2 regions of the uncultured Faecalibacterium sp. genome follow, and region 2 is predicted to be linked to the other one. Evidence: riboswitches for the same ligand, from Rfam matches in the RefSeq annotation. Region 2 holds a riboswitch; the other holds the start of a gene.
The links. A riboswitch is a leader RNA that binds a small molecule or an ion and turns the genes downstream of it on or off. The one in region 2 is predicted to bind FMN.
Positions count from the first base shown of each region.

Region 1 (3,409 bases), on a different contig from region 2:
GCCGCATGGTGCGCAGGGCGGCGTTCTGCACGGTGGAAGAGCAGATCTTACTGTTCGTCACCACATTGATGGTTTTATCCAGCGAGCGGATGCGGGTGGAACGGAAGTTGATGTCGATCACTTCGCCTTCCACATCGCCCACAGTGATCCAGTCGCCCACCGAGAAGGGCTTGTCCAGCAGAATCACGATGCCGGAAAACAGGTTGCTGGCGCTTTCCTGTGCGGCCAGCGAGATGGTCAGACCAACCAGACCGGCACCGGCGACAATGCTGCCGATGGGAAAGCCCACTTCTTGTGCCAACGCTGCCACGCACAGCACGATCACCAGCACCTTGTAAGCGGTGTCCAGCAAAGAGCAGAGTGTTTTGTTGGAGCGGATCTCCGGGCTGCAGGAAGCCAGCAGCAGGTCGGCCAGATCCGATGCCGCATACAGGCCTTCGCAGACCAGCAGGGTCATGACAAGGCGGAAGCAGACCAACAGCAGCTTGGCAATGCCGGGAATGGCCCAGGGCAGGGAAGCTGCCGCCAGATATACGCCAACCGCAGTGCACATGCGCTGGATGGGTACCGCAAAGCTGCGCAGCAGGATGGGAGTGCCGTTAAAGTGCCACTTGCGGGCCAGCAGTGCCGGAATGCCCTTTTTGCTCAGCCAGCGGCGTACCAGCCATGCGGCAAGCAGAATGAGCAGCGCGCACCCTGCGCGCGCAGCCAGTGCAAACCAACCCTCCAGCAGCACAGAGCCAAACTCAAACGAAAGATCACGAATAGAAAAGATCATGATAACCTCCTGAATTTTATACGACCCATCTATGATACCATACCGCACCCACCCGGGCAAGAGCTTACAGAGAAGGGAGCTTGAAAGAATTACTTTGACATTTTTTGCACAAATTTTAAGATGCCCTCTTGACAAGCTGGGCCTGCCACGCTATACTTTGTGCCAGAAAGTTCGTTTCAGGGCGGGGTGAGATTCCCCACTGGCGGTAAAGTCCGCGACCACCCGCAAGGGTGCTGACCCGGTGCAACTCCGGGACCAACGGTATAGTCCGGATGCAAGAAACGGCAGGCAAATCGTTGTCTACGCGCCCTGTTGCAGTGTTTTTGTTGCAGCAGGGCGCTTTTCTATTTGTCCTTCCCGTTCCAAAAAACAAGATACGAAAAGAGCTTTCGGAACAATTTTTGTAAGGGGCATCTTACCCCGGGAAGGATCATTACCATGAAAAAAAGCACGACTCACAATCTTACTGTTGCCGCCATGCTCAGTGCGGTGGCCTTTATCCTGATGTTCATTGAGTTTCCCATTCCGATGCTCATTCCTTCCTTCGTCAAGATGGACTTTTCTGACCTGCCGGCTCTACTGGGTGCCTTTGCTCTCGGCCCGGTGTACGGTGTGGTCATCAGCTTTATGAAGAACCTGCTGCACATCGTTATCAAGGGCACTTCCACTGCATGCGTGGGCGAGCTGTGCAACTTCATGCTGGGTGCGGTTTTCTCCGCTGTGGCAGGCGTTATCTATAAGCACCACAAGAGCCGCAAGACCGCCATCATTGGTGCTATTGCAGGCGCTGCAGCCATGGCTGTGTTCAGCGTACCGTCCAACTACTTCATCACCTATCCGGCCTATGTGCAGTTCTACCACATGCCGCTGGAAGCCATCCTCGGCATGTATCAGGCCATCCTGCCTTCTGCAGACAGCCTCATCAAGTGCCTTGTCATCTTCAATATGCCCTTCACGCTGGTCAAAGGCCTGCTGGATGCAGTGCTGTGCATGCTGATCTACAAGCCGCTGTCTCCCATCCTGCACGGCAGAAAGTAACTTGTTCTCCATTTTTTCTTCTTCTCAAATCATATAACCACAGCAAAACTCCCCGGTCAGGTCCCGCAGTGCGGTTCCCGGCCGGGGAGCTGTTATTTAGAGGAAAATATATCCGCCAGCGGTCGATCAGGCTAATGCCCCTTTGTCCAGCCATCTGCCGCGTACCAGCCGCACAAGGAACAGCACACCGCGCATGGTCAGCTCAAAGCTCATGGCCATCCATACGCCCACCAGCCCAAAATGCGGAGCCAGCAGGGAAGCCAGCGTGAGCCGGATGCCCCACATGCTGACAAGGTTCAGCACAAAGCATCCCGTGCTGTCTCCGGCACCCTGCATGGCACCGCTGGCAACGATACTGGCACCGAACATCGGTTCGGCCAGTGCTTCAATGCGCAGCACCTGTGCGCCCAGCGCAATAACTGCCGCATCTGCGGTGAAAATACCCATCAGGTTTGGCGCAAAAATGTACATGCCAACACCGGTCAGCGCCATGATGCCTATGCCCATGCCGGTGCACAGCCAGGCAAAGTTTTTTGCCATATCCCGACGGTTTGCGCCCACGGCCTGCCCCACCAGTGCAAGGGATGCATCCTGAATGCCATAGCCTGCCATGTAGCACAGGCTTTCGGCGCTCACACCCAGACTGTTGGCAGCAATGGCGGTGGTGCCAAGGCCGGATACGATGCGGATGAGCAGCACCTGCGCCGAGGAAAGAACTGCACGCTCTGCGGCCAGCGGTGCGCCTACCTTCCACAGGTTCTGCAGGCAGGCTTTGGTAATGTGCCAGGAGCCGGGCTTGCGGATGCACAGCGGGCCGTCCCGCAGCAGCAGGATGGCAAGGGTCAGCACACCGCTGATAGCGGTAGCAAGGGCGGTGCCCAGTGCTGCGCCCGGTACCCCCCAGCCAAGGCCCCAGACGGTCATTGTGCGGCCAAACACCACCATCTCACGGGTGGGATTGATGAGGCAGAAGTTAAAGATCACATCCAGCACGCAGGTCAGCACGCTGATAAGGCCCGGTGTCAGGGCATCGCCGGAGGAACGCAGCATGGAGGAGTAGGTTCCCATGATCATCAAAAAGGGCAGGGAAGCCGACCAGATGGCAAAGTAGGCCGAAGCATCCGCCTGCAGGGAAGGGTCGGCGCCCAGCCATCCGGGCAGAAAACGGCTGATGCCAATGCCGAAGGCCGCAGCTGCAAGGCCCACCACAAGGTTGAAGATCATAGATTGGCGCAATACACCGCGTGCATCGTCCTGCCGGTCTGCACCCAGATACTGTGCCACCTGAATGGCAAAGGACATATATAGACCGGCCAGCATTCCATGCATGAGCCACGTGCTGGAACTGACGATGCCAATGGATGCCGTAGCAGATGCACCGATATGCCCCACCATGGCTGCGTCGATGTACTCCACCGCAGTTACCACGATCTGCTGCAGGATGGATGGGATGCTCAGTGTGAGCACCACCTGCATGGTGTGCCGCAGCGGCACCTGTTCGCCCCGGCGCATCTGCGCCGAAAGCTGCTCAAGAGAGATGGACATGAGTTCTCCTTTTATAGAAACAATAACTTTTTCGACAGACTGATATAC
Region 1 covers NZ_FMFG01000002.1:71,498-74,906, forward strand. Annotated here, with positions in the region: gene QZL71_RS01210 (mechanosensitive ion channel family protein) at 1-778, opposite strand, end outside; FMN riboswitch at 947-1,066, shown strand; gene QZL71_RS01215 (ECF transporter S component) at 1,217-1,816, shown strand; gene QZL71_RS01220 (MATE family efflux transporter) at 1,943-3,361, opposite strand.
Region 1: linked by a shared signal. The riboswitch ahead of QZL71_RS01215 (ECF transporter S component) and the one ahead of ribD (bifunctional diaminohydroxyphosphoribosylaminopyrimidine deaminase/5-amino-6-(5-phosphoribosylamino)uracil reductase RibD) in region 2 are both predicted to bind FMN.

Region 2 (3,409 bases):
GTGTGTCCTTTTTGTTATGATTCAGTTCTTTGCCGGAATCACAAAGCTCTTATTTTCCGCCGGGTCCCAATAAAGCAGTTCCACCCTGCCGCCCTGTGCCAGCAGTTTTTCCTTCGGTTCCTGCTTTTGCCAGCAGCGTTCCAGCAGCTTTTCCATGTCGGCATCAGCAGACACCTTCTCCGGGCAGAGGGCGCTGCCCTGCCACCTGCCGTCGGCATACAGGCTCAGCGCACCGGCATTGCCCTCCAGAATGGCTGCAATGTCCTTCTTCATGCGGTCGTAGTCGTACTCCACGGCCTTGTACTGCCCATGCCACAGGCCGAAGAACACCGAGAACTCGCCGCCCAGTTCAATGAGCAAATTCTCATCATTGTGCGGGTTCTTGACCACAAAAGCCACATCCCCGTTTTCCATGTAGTCGAAGTCCGGCTCCTCATTCGTGTGCACGGTCACATGCTGGCTGCTCAGCGCCGCAAGCAGGTCCTCCTGCACGGCACTGGTATCCGGGATCTCATCATAATTGATATTTGCGTTCATGGGATGCTCCTTTTCTCTGTACTATTTGTGTTGTTATTTTTCACCAGACCGCACAGGTCTTCTTATTTTCCTTCATATTGCCGGATCATTTTTATACGCTGTGTAACAGAATCCATAAAACGGTTCACCCTACTTCACATTAGATCAATGCTTTTTGAATCTAACCATCGAACACACGACCTCGACACGATCCTTATTGTCCAAACTCAATTCAAGGTCATGGTCGATGATGGGCAGCTTGAACCGGACGGACTTCAGCCACTGTCCATTAGGCTGGCGTTCCGGGTAGATCTGCACCTCATCAATCAAAATCTCCACCAGTCTGCGGCGTTCCGCCTCGGTCATGGTGGCATAGAGCTTGTCGAAGCAAATCAGGATCTTATAGATGTTGTCGCCTGTGATTTTGTCGGCTTCAATGGCCTGCTTCTTTGCCCGGGCATCCATCAGTTCATTTTCCACCTCTTCGATTTTATCGTACATCTTATAAAGGCGGTCGTCAAGGTCGGATTTCCGGGCGATAAAGTGCCGGTCGTCCGGGTCAAGGCTGTCGATCTCCTCCATAAGCCGGGATTTTGTGGAGTAGTGCTGCCGTAGCTGCTTCTCATAGGCGGCGATTTCCTGCTCAATGGCAGTGGTATCTACCTTCATGTGTAGACCTTGATCTTTTCTGCTGCCATTTCCAGCACCTCCCGTTCGTACCGTCTTGTTCGGAATAGACTTTGCAAGCAAAGTCGTGTGCCAAAGGGCGCTGCTCTCGCCTGTCGGCTCGGTCAAGCGCTTCAAAATGCAACGCATTTTGAGGTTGCCACTGGCGACCCGCGCCCCTTTGGATTCTCCGTTCACATTGTCCTACGGACGATGTGATTTTATTGTTGTAGCGATTCGCTTCATCCCGGTTTCGTCCCGGTTTGCAGAATGCCCTTGCAATCCGAAAGGAGCCGTGCTATAATGCCGCTGTAATTGAATCAGAAATCTTCAGGGCAGGGTGCGATTCCCTACCGGTGGTACAGCCCACGAGCCGTAAGGCATGATTCGGTGAAACTCCGAAGCCGACAGTACAGTCTGGATGAAAGAAGATACCAAGCGCAGAGCCCGCACGGTTCTGCGCTTGTGGAGGCTGCTCTGGGATGCGTTTGCATTCTGGAGCTTTCTTTTTTGCACAAGGATCCCTTGTGTCTTTTCGGCTTGCCCTGAACGTTTTTGTTCAGGGCTTTTTCTTTTGGAGGCGACACGATGAACGACAAAGAGTATATGCGTCTGGCTTTGCAGCTTGCAAAAAAGGGTTGCGGATGGACATCTCCCAACCCGATGGTGGGTGCCGTGGTCGTAAAAGAGGGCAGGATCATCGGACAGGGCTGGCACCAGAGATACGGTCAGGCTCATGCGGAGCGCAATGCGCTGGCATCCTGCACCGAAGATCCGCAGGGAGCGACCCTGTATGTGACATTGGAGCCGTGCTGCCATTACGGAAAGCAGCCGCCCTGCGTGGATGCGATTCTGGACGCGGGCATTCACCGGGTGGTCGTGGGTTCTGCTGACCCGAATCCGCTGGTGGCTGGAAAAGGAATTGCAATCCTGCGCGCACACGGCATAGATGTGACCGAAAATGTTCTGCAAAAGGAATGCGATGCGCTGAACAAGGTGTTCTTCCACTATATCACCACAAAACGCCCCTTCGTTTCCATGAAATACGCCATGACGATGGACGGAAAAATCGCCACATACACAGGCGCTTCCAAATGGATCACCGGGGAAATTGCCCGGAATCATGTTCAACGGCAGCGACACCGATTCCGCGGCATTATGGTGGGAGTCGGAACCATCCTAGCAGATGACCCACTGCTGACCTGCCGGATAGAGGGTGGCCGTGATCCCGTCCGGATCATCTGTGATACACATTTGCGGACACCGCTGCAATCCCAGGTGGTCATGACCGCCAAACAGGTTCCGACCATTCTTGCGACCTGCTGCGGCGACCCGGAGAAGCAGGCGGCATATCAACAGGCCGGGTGCCGGGTCCTTTGTCTGGAAGCGCATTGCGGTCATGTGAATCTTCTGCAACTGATGGAACAGCTGGGGCAGGAGCAGATCGACAGCATTCTGCTGGAAGGCGGCGGAACCTTGAACTGGTCTGCACTGGAAAGCGGCATCGTGCAGCAGGTACAGGCTTACATTGCCCCGAAGCTGTTCGGAGGAAGGGATGCCAAAGCACCCATTGAGGGTGCAGGTGTCCCGCTTCCGGATGCTGCATTCCGCCTGAAGAACAGCCGATTGGAACAGCTTGGCAAAGATTTCCTGATCGAAAGTGAGGTGGAGTACCCGTGTTTACCGGAATCGTGGAAGAAGTCGGAACAATAAAGTCCATCAATCGGGGACAGCATTCCGCCGTACTGACTGTTCGTGCAAAAACGGTTCTGGAAGGAACCAGGATCGGCGACAGCATCGCCGTCAACGGCATCTGTCTGACCGTCAGGCAGCTCTTCCCGGATAGCTTTGCTGCGGATGTCATGCACGAGACCTTGAACCGCTCTGCACTTGCACAGCTCACCGTTGGAAGTGCTGTCAATCTGGAACGTGCCATGCCGGCCAACGGACGTTTTGGCGGACACATCGTAGCAGGCCATGTGGATGGCGTCGGACGCATTGCTAATATCCGAAAAGACGATACGGCTATCTGGTACACCATTCATGCAGATTCTGCGATCCTTCGCTATGTCGTTGAAAAAGGCTCTATCACAATAGACGGTATCAGCCTGACCGTGGCTGCGGTGGAACCTACGGGCTTTTCCGTGTCCACGATACCGCACACCGTCCGTCAGACGAACCTGAACCAACGGCACAAAGGGGATTTTGTCAATTTGGAAACCGATGT
Region 2 covers NZ_FMFG01000033.1:12,638-16,046, reverse strand. Annotated here, with positions in the region: gene QZL71_RS10285 (hypothetical protein) at 22-537, opposite strand; gene QZL71_RS10280 (resolvase) at 682-1,185, opposite strand; FMN riboswitch at 1,505-1,619, shown strand; gene ribD (bifunctional diaminohydroxyphosphoribosylaminopyrimidine deaminase/5-amino-6-(5-phosphoribosylamino)uracil reductase RibD) at 1,771-2,895, shown strand; gene QZL71_RS10270 (riboflavin synthase) at 2,859-3,409, shown strand, end outside.